Regions from separate parts of the Halobacillus sp. A1-3 genome, predicted to be linked through region 2. Evidence: riboswitches for the same ligand, from Rfam matches in the RefSeq annotation. Region 2 holds a riboswitch; the other holds the start of a gene.
The links. Region 2 has a riboswitch for S-adenosylmethionine ahead of ACRYKC_RS01620 (5-methyltetrahydropteroyltriglutamate--homocysteine S-methyltransferase). Riboswitches for the same ligand answer to the same signal wherever they lie in the genome.
Positions count from the first base shown of each region.

Region 1 (4,782 bases), 290 kb from region 2:
GGACATTAAATGTAATGACCTGGTAATGGTCTGTATCGATGGGGGCTCCTTTCCCGATCAGCCCAGCCCACCAGCCGGGTTCTTCTTCTGACCCAAGGGCGTGTTGATTTCCTGTCAGTGCGTGGCAGATGAGGATTACGGGCGCATCTTTAGGTCCATAGCGCTCGTAAGCAAGTTCCACATCAGCCAACCGATCTCCAGACTCGAAAGTGAAATCACCGATGGAAATAGTTGTTAAGTTTTCAGTGCGGCTGGTGGGGTTTTTCAATGACATGTTTTGACTCCTTTCCTGTTTAGACTGATAAGGGCTGCTCATTTAGCTTTTTGCCTGAACGTAAAGCAATCACTGCTTCATAAAGGTTTAATCCTGAAACTATATTGTCTTTCTCACTCTTAACTGGGGTCTTTGACCAGATCAAGTGTGGCTTTACACTTTCTGCCGCTCTGAGCTTATGCTCATCAAGCACAGGGAAATACAAGACATCCACTGTTCCTCCCGCTGATTGAACCACTTGATCGATTTCCTGATAATGCTCAACTTTAAATCCCAAACGTTCAAGTTTCTTAGATTCACGGTCATCATTAGCTCCTCCAACTATAGCGATTACCCTTTGTCTAAGGTCTCCAGATCGATCTAATGAAGAAGCGAGAACATCTTCGGCAGGATGTTTGGAAGTGTTGTATGGTTTCGAATGCCCAGTAGCTTTGTGAATGGCTGCATCCAAGTCTTGTATTAAATCTTCAACAGACTCTAAACCAACGGACAACCGCACCAGCTCTTCTGTCACTCCTGATTTTTGTAGATTTTCGTCATTGAGCTGCTGGTGAGTGGTAGAAGCAGGGTGAATGATTAAAGATTTTGCATCACCGACGTTGGCAAGGTGAGACCATAGGTTTGTATGATCAATCAGCTGACGTCCAGATTCTCTTCCGCCTTTAATTCCAAAAACGACAATCGAACCGGCGCCGTATTGGAAATACTTTTTAGCAAGAGAATGGGTCGGATGGTCTGGTAAGCCAGGGAAGGTTACCCAAGACACCCCGTCATGGTCTTGAAGGTACTCGGCGATTTCTAAAGCTTGATCGGTATGCTTCTTGATCCTCAAATGAAGCGTTTCTAAGCCTTGTAGTAATAAGAACGCATTGTGTGGACTTAAGCATGCACCAATATCACGCAATAGTTGAACTCTTAGCTTAATCGCATAACCGACTGGACCTACATCAATACCGAAGCGGATGCCGTTGTAACTATCATCAGGTTCAGTAAATCCAGGGAATTTCTCATGGTTCCAGTCAAAACGTCCGCTATCAACAACAATACCTCCAATAGCTGTTCCATGACCGCCGATCCATTTCGTAGCGGAGTGGACAACAATGTCTGCTCCCCAGGCTATCGGTTTACAAACATAAGGAGTAGCGAATGTGTTATCGATAATCAAAGGAATATGATGATCGTGAGCCACATCTGCTACAGCTTCAATATCAAGCACGTTCAAACTTGGATTCCCGATCGTCTCTGCGAAGATGGCCTTTGTATTTGGAGTAATGGCTTTTGCAAAGTCTTCAGGATCTGTTCCTTCTACAAAGTGGACATTGATTCCATATTTAGGGAGAGTATGGACGAATAAGTTATACGTGCCCCCATACAAATGGGTGGAAGTGACGATATCGTCTCCAGATTGAGCAATGTTCAAGATAGCTAAAGTAATCGCTGACATCCCTGAAGCAGTGGCGACAGCGGCTGCACCATCTTCCAGCAGCGCGATACGCTGCTCAAGCACATCAACGGTAGGATTCATTATGCGGCTGTAAATATTCCCTGGCTCAGCAAGGGAAAAGAGGTTTTGAGCATGGTCTGTATCCTTAAAAACATAGGATGTGGTTTGATAAATGGGGACAGCACGAGAACCTGTAGAGGGGTCTGGTTCCTGGCCTCCATGAAGCAATAGCGTTTCGGGTCCGAATTGGTGGAAAGGTAACGTCATTGATAATTCCTCCTCAAATATGGTTTCTAGGAGCTCCTTTAGGTAAAAAACAAGAAGAACCAAAAAGCCCTCTTCTTTTATAAGAAGAGGGCCGTAAAAATTAAGTCCTCCTCTTATCTGCCAGATCATTTGACCTGTAGGATTTAGCACCTTTTCAAGCGATACTTGAAGGTTGCCGGGCGTCGTAGGGCCTAGTCCCTCTGCCACTCTCGATAAGAGTATTTGTTTGAATATTCAGCTTTTACTTAACTTGTATGAAATTATAAAAGGAACCATGACTAATGTCAAATCATTTTACAAAATTAGAATGTGTTTACTTGTGATCTGTTATGGGAATTGTCTACCAAGTCTTTAGAGAAGGAGAGTATGAAACAATGAAGGAATATAGTGTAGTACCTAACAAAGATGTAACAGGATGGTTTGTAAAGATAGAGGATGTTTCTCCTACAGACCTTTATGACGAAAGAAATACGGCGATTGAAAAAGCTGAAGAAATCGCTAAGGAAAATAAACCGAGTAAGCTTCTAATTCTTGATCAAAATCATGAAATAGAAGAAGAAAGAAATTATTAAGTTCAAAAACTCCCGTGGCCTCGGGAGTTTTTTTATTTCTACACTTAGTTGCTTGAACCAGACTGTAAATAAAGAGGAAGAGGTGAGTACTAGTTTTCCTATTTACATGATAGGATGGAAGAAAAACGATTGAAAAGGTGAGTAAAGTAAATGGAGCAAAGGTATGATGTGATCATTGTAGGGGCAAGAGTTGCAGGCTCTAGCCTGGCGATTCAATTGGGAGAAATGGGGAAGAGAGTGCTGCTATTGGATAAAGCCTCGTTTCCGAGTGACACTTTATCGACTCATCATATGTCTCATCTAGAATATTTAAGAAAGCTTGGGGTGCTTAAGGAAGTTGAAGCTTCTGGCTTGCGTAAAATCAGCCGGATGCGAACCTATATTGGAAGCAGCTTTGTGGAAGGACCACGTGCTTCTTATACGATTATTCCAAAGCGTGATCTTTTGGATCAAATTCTTTTAAATAGAGCGAATGATCTTCCTACAGTTTCTCTAAGAGAAAATCATTCTGTCCGTGATTTGATATGGGAAAGAAAACAGGTCAAGGGAGTCGTTGTAGAAGACCCTGCCGGCCGAATGAAGTCCATTTCCTGTGATTTAGTTGTTGGGGCAGACGGGAAGCATTCCAATATCGCTTATTGGGTTAAAGCTGAAAAATATAAACAGCAGAATCCTCTTCGGCCGGTTCTTTATGGCTACTATGATGGGGTGAAGCCATTAAAGGAGCCTGCCACGGAAATTTTCCTACATGAAGGAAGGATCGGTTTTCTTTTTCCAATGGAAGAAGGCAGGGATTGTTTAGGGCTTGAAATTTATCCGGAAGAGTTCAAGCAAATGATGAAATCGCCGAAAGAAAGCTTTGAAAAAATGTATCGATCACTTTATGGAATGGACATGAGGCTTGAAGGAGCTGTTTTACGAGGCAAGATCATTGGAACTCCAGGCATGCCTAATTTTTTCAGAAAAGCTTATGGAGACGGATGGGCGCTGATCGGAGATGCGGGGCATAGCAAAGACCCCAGTACAGGGCTTGGTATCAATGATGCATTCATGCAGTCCTTTCTTTTAGCCGAGGCGATCCAGTTGATGGATCAAGGCAAAAGCCGTGGAGAGGCGATGGAAGTTTTTCAACAAGAACGGGATCGGCGCCTAAATCCGGGGCATGATTTAACGCTTAATTATGTTCAGTCTCTTAGAAAATGGACACCAAATGAAATGGCACTGTTCCAGGCAATGGCCGCCAACCCTATGGTTTGGAATAAGCTTGTCCCTAATCTAGCTGAACAATTGAAGCGGGAATCACCGGATATTCCTTTGCTGCATCAATCAATTCAGCTGGAGGCTCAATCTTTTGGTTTCAATCCAGAATCTTGAAGAAGGAAAGGCTCTTATTTGTATAGAATTCTATATAGAGAGGTGAGAGTATATGACATGGTCAAAAGATAAGGCGTTTGAAAAACTGCAAGAAATCTACACTGACCGCGTAATGCAGGATGAAAAAAGACGAATTTTTCAGCAAGTGTATCGACATTTACATGAACATTTAGATGATTTGGCAGTTAAAGGCGGTTTGAAAGAGGAAGCAGAAAAGCAGCTCAAATTCTTTAAAGAATACACATTCATGCCTGGTGACAATTTATTTCAATCGATGCGTTATGTTTTTCTCATTGCTAGAGGTGAAGGTGAAACAGATCCTCAAATTACTCAGCAGCATTTGAATCGAATTTATAAAGCACTTTTTCAGCCATCTGGACTAAAAAATCCGTATATACCGGATTCTTTCTGGGATACACCTCTTGGAGTGGCGTGTTTAATTGCAGAAGAGGGAGTTGAAGCAGTTTATCCGATACTGGATGAAATTCTAGAAGCTGAAAGTGTTTACTAAAGGAAAAAGAGGGGCGATAGCGGCCCCTCTTTTTTAAAGCTTGAAATATGTTCTAATTTGACCGGCGAGTCCCTGATAGCTTTCTACCTCATCTAAATTAAAAAGCATACCTTTAATAATGGCTGGACGAGGGTCGTTTTTTTGTATTTCGTCTAGCAAAACGGAAAGGGTATCGTTTATTTCCCCGCTGGACTGGTCTTCGAGTTCAATTAATCTTTGAATAATTTCATCCAATTCGTATTGATAATAATCCTTGGGGATGACCTGGTCCATGACTGATTCTGTTATGACCGGTTGGTCACCACTCGCCTTGAATCCTTCAACGATATAATCCGTTCTT
Region 1 is NZ_JBPCEO010000001.1:58,279-63,060, reverse strand. It holds gene metX (homoserine O-acetyltransferase MetX) at 1-274, opposite strand, end outside; gene ACRYKC_RS00260 (O-acetylhomoserine aminocarboxypropyltransferase/cysteine synthase family protein) at 294-1,985, opposite strand; SAM riboswitch class I at 2,096-2,204, opposite strand; gene ACRYKC_RS00255 (DUF2188 domain-containing protein) at 2,360-2,557, shown strand; gene ACRYKC_RS00250 (NAD(P)/FAD-dependent oxidoreductase) at 2,708-3,931, shown strand; gene ACRYKC_RS00245 (hypothetical protein) at 3,984-4,442, shown strand; gene ACRYKC_RS00240 (TetR/AcrR family transcriptional regulator) at 4,476-4,782, opposite strand, start outside.
Region 1: another riboswitch for S-adenosylmethionine. It lies ahead of ACRYKC_RS00260 (O-acetylhomoserine aminocarboxypropyltransferase/cysteine synthase family protein); the one in region 2 lies ahead of ACRYKC_RS01620 (5-methyltetrahydropteroyltriglutamate--homocysteine S-methyltransferase).

Region 2 (4,782 bases):
TGTAATAAACTTTATCATCAAAAATTTCGATCCTTTCTAAATAAGATAATAAAAAACAGAACGCCTGACATTCAAATCCAAGCGTTCTGTTTTCTGTTTTTACTGTTATTTACTCATTAGCGGGAGTGCACCGGAAGTGGCGCATGTTCAGAAACAAAGCCTCTGTTTACAAGCTCGTCCCAGAACTCTTTCGGAACGTCTCGCTGAATCATTTCCAAGTCTTCTTTAATGCGGTCCGGACGTGTAGAGCCCGGAATCACAGATTTTACCGCCGGATGTGCGGTAGAGAACTGCAATGCAGCCGCTTTTAATGGAACGTCGTATTTCTGGCCAATCTCTTTTAGCTGATTGACTCGTCCGATAATGTCTGCCCCAGCTTTTTCATAATTGTAATGGTCCCCTCCAAGCAGTACACCGGAGTTATATGGACTGCCAACGACAATGTCGACATCCTTCTCTTCAGCAGATTTCATCATTCTTTCTAGAGCGTGGTCGTGATTAAGCAGCGTGTACTGTGTTGCGGATAAGCAGATATCCGGTCGCGCTTCCTCAAGTTCCATCACAAGTTCAATTGGTTCCGTCGTATTGACGCCAAGTCCCCAGCCACGAATCACACCTTCTTCACGCATTTGAGTAAGCACGCGAAAAGCTCCTTTTCTCGCTTCCTCGAATTTGGCAGTCCAATCAACACCATGAAAATCAGGAGACACATCGTGAACGAAGACCATATCTAAACGATCGGTCTTCAGACGTTCGAGACTCTGCTCAATAGACCGTTTTGTTGCATCTTCGGTGTAATCCGTGATCACCTTGTTATCACGGGCATCCTCGAACAGACCCTCTTTTTCCTCAGTCTCCTCGGTAATATAGCGGCCGACTTTCGTGCTTATCACATACTCATCGCGATCATAATGAGAGAGCACTTCACCAAGCCGCATCTCAGCTAAGCCTGCCCCGTAAAAAGGAGCGGTATCAAAATATCGTACGCCCTGATCCCAGGCGGTCTGAATCGTTGTTTGTGCTTCATCCTCAGGGACAGCCCTAAACATATTTCCTAAAGGAGCTGTACCTAGTCCTACTCTATGTTTTAAAGCATCTTCAAGAGATTTCATGAGTTTAATTCCTCCTTAGTCAATCCTATAGATTTATATCCATTCATAGGAAAAATCAAACATCTCAAGCCTCCTGCCATACCTCATCGGCAATCCTCACGACATGGCGGATTTTCTCCCACTGCTCATCTTCTGTAATCTTGTTTCCTTCTTCGGTCGAGGCAAATCCGCACTGCGGACTTAAGCAAAGCTGACTGACCGGTACAAAATCGGACGCTTCCAAAATCCGGTTCTTCACGTGATCCGGATCCTCAAGCTCACCGAATTTCGATGTGATTAATCCGAGCACAATGGAAAGGTCAGGGCGATTCACATGACGAAGCGGTTCAAAACCGCCAGAACGCTCATCATCGAACTCTAAGAAAAGTCCATCAACATCAAGACCGCCGAAAATAGTTTGGGAGACCGCTTCATAGCTGCCGCTCGTCATGAAGGTCGACTGAAAGTTCCCGCGGCAAATGTGCATCGTTACTGTCATATCCTCCGGTCGTTTCGCAATCGACTCATTCACTACGCGTGCGCATAGTTCAGCGACTTCATCCGGGTTTTGCCCCTTCTCTTCAATGGATGCTCGTCCCTCCTCAGAAAAGAACGTCGCCCATGATGTATCATCGAGCTGCAGATAGCGGCAGCCTTCCTGATAGATTCTCTCAATGAAGCCTTGATAGGCAGTAATCAAGTCTCGAACGAGGTCTTGTTGATTTTCATAGACGTCTTCATCAATCTTCGCGCGGAATAAAAGCATATTTGGACTTGGAATTGTGAGCTTCGCCACCGCATCTCCTGCGATTTGGTTTAGAAAACGGAAATGCTCAATCATATAATGATCCGTGAACCCCACTTTTCCTGTCACTATAATGCCGCGTGCTTTTGTTTCTACTCCATCAAACTGCAAGCCTTGCTCCGTATCATAGCCTTCTACGCCATCTAGACCTTCAAGAAAATCAAAATGCCACCAGCTCCTGCGGAAATCGCCGTCGGTCACGGCTTTCAACCCAGCATTCTTCTGCTTTTCTACTAACTTAAAAATCTCTTCATCTTCTATTTTCTTTAATTCCTGCGCAGTAATTTCTCCCTTTGCCCATTGAGCGCGTGCTTCTTTCAAACGCTCTGGTCGCAGGAAGCTCCCCACATGATCTCCTTTGAATGGTGCGCGCTTCACTTCTGTAGAACTAGACATTTGAACATTCCCTCTTTCTTTTTATGTATTTAGATAATAAAAAGCCCCGCTTCTCAATAAGAAGAGGGGCTGAATATCGTAACGAACCATTTCTCTTCTTATCTTTAAGCTTCACGCTTCTGGAATTAGCACAGTACTTCACGCCTGCTGCTAAGGTTTCGTCGGGCCAGTCCCTCCACCTTTCTCGATAAGAAATAATCTATTTAACTGTTATGAATTACTATACAGGAAGAACCCAAAAAGTGGCAAGAGGAATGATTTAATCCACCTGTTTTATAACCTTCGCTGGTTTCCCTCCGACCACCACATTATCTGGAACATCCTTAACCACAACGGCTCCGGATGCGATGACCGCATTGTCTCCAATCGTCACCCCTGGGTTAATCACTGCTCTTCCCCCGATCCAAACGTTATCACCAATCGTAACCGGTTTTGTATATTCAATTTCTGAGATTCTTTCTTCTGCCTTGATAGGGTGAGTATTCGTATAGATATGTACACCGGGAGCGATCATGCAGTTCTTCCCGATCGTCACTTTCCCTCCATCTAGGATGGTACAGTCGAAGTTCGCATAAAAGTTCTCCCCAACATGAATGTTATAGCCATAGTCACACCGAAACGTTGATTCTGCATAGATTTGTTCTCCAGTCGAACCTAGTAATTCCTTTAATAGAGACGCCCGTTTCTCTTCTTCTAATTCGCTCGTATCATTAAAAGAACGGACTAAAGCTCTTGCTCTCGCTAGGTCTTTTACTAATTCCTTATCTCCTGGATAATACAGTTCTCCGTCTATCATTTTTTCTTTTTCTGTTTTCACCATGGTTCCTGCCTTTCTTTTAACGTTTCTTAGACTTATTCATAAAAAATAACCTTCAATCTAAGGATAGATTAAAGGTTTTATTGATGCTATGCTAGCGATTTATGATCTTTGATGACTTTCTACGCTCTTAAATATAGCGAGAATTAAGGTTTTGGCTTAACTATAGACTGTATCTCTTTCTTCTTTTTCATTCAGCCCAAGCGTCTCCGCCGTTGACGATTTAATCTCATCAATCATCTGCGGATTTTGCATCAGCGACAACCCATAAGAAGGAATCATATCGATTAGCTTAGACTCCCACTCTTTGATATGCTGAGGGAAACAATTTTCCAAGACTTCAAGCATAACGTTAACAGCTGTAGAGGCTCCGGGTGAAGCCCCAAGCAAGGCAGCGATTGATCCATCCTCTGCACTTACCACTTCTGTACCAAACTGAAGCGTTCCTTTTCCGCCTTCTTCGGTATCTTTAATTACTTGCACGCGCTGACCTGCAACGACTAAATCCCAATCTTCACTTTTCGCTTCAGGGATAAATTCACGGATTGCTTCCATGCGCTGTTCCTTCGATTGGAGCACTTGCTGGATCAAATATTTCGTCAGTGGCATTTGCTTTGCTCCTGCACCTACCATTGTCAGAAGGTTATCCGGTTTGACGGAGTTCACCAAATCCATCAACGAACCTTCTTTTAAGAACTTAGGTGAGAAGCCGGCAAACGGCCCGAATAGCAATGACTTTCTACCGTCAATATATCTGGTATCCAAGTGCGGCACCGACATTGGCGGAGCGCCGACTGGAGCTTTTCCGTATACCTTAGCCTCATGCTGCTCGATGACTTCCGGGTTATTACAAACCATAAACTGTCCGCTTACAGGGAAGCCGCCAATTCCTTTTCCTTCTGGAATTCCGGATTTTTGCAGTAAATGTAAAGCTCCGCCGCCATTGCCGATAAACACAAAATCTGCCGTTTGGCATGCGAGTTTTTCGCCAACGGTGTCGCGAACGGTCACTTCCCATTTTCCGTCTTCGGTGCGCTTAATATCCTCAACACTATGATTATAGTTCACTTCAACACTACTATTTTCCAGGTTATCAAACAGCTTACGGGTTAACGCTCCAAAATTCACATCTGTTCCCGTATCCATTTTAGTTGCCGCAATCGGATCCTTCGTTTTGCGGTCTTTCATAATCAACGGAAGCCATTTTGCTAGTTTTTCAGGGTCATCCGAAAATTTCATCTCTTTGAACAATGGATTGTTCGACATGGTTTCATAACGTTTCTTAAGAAAGTTTACATTGTCTTCCCCGTGGACCAAACTCATATGAGGCAGGGGTCTGATAAACTCCTGAGGATTACTTAACTTGTTGTTATTGACTAAATAAGACCAGAACTGCTTCGACACCTGAAACTGTTCATTAATCTTGATCGCTTTACTTAAATCAATCGATCCGTCAGGCTTTTCTTTCGTGTAGTTCAGCTCGCACAACGCGGCATGTCCTGTTCCTGCATTATTCCACTCGTTAGAGCTTTCTTCTCCTGATTTTCCTAGCTTTTCATATACTTTAATATTCCAGTCCGGTACTAATTCTTTAAGAAGCGACCCTAAAGTCGCACTCATGATTCCAGCGCCAATTAAGATCACGTCTGTCTTCATTTCTCTGTTGCTCATTT
Region 2 is NZ_JBPCEO010000001.1:344,742-349,523, forward strand. It holds gene ACRYKC_RS01615 (aldo/keto reductase) at 117-1,112, opposite strand; gene ACRYKC_RS01620 (5-methyltetrahydropteroyltriglutamate--homocysteine S-methyltransferase) at 1,177-2,292, opposite strand; SAM riboswitch class I at 2,388-2,486, opposite strand; gene ACRYKC_RS01625 (sugar O-acetyltransferase) at 2,552-3,112, opposite strand; gene ACRYKC_RS01630 (malate:quinone oxidoreductase) at 3,269-4,780, opposite strand.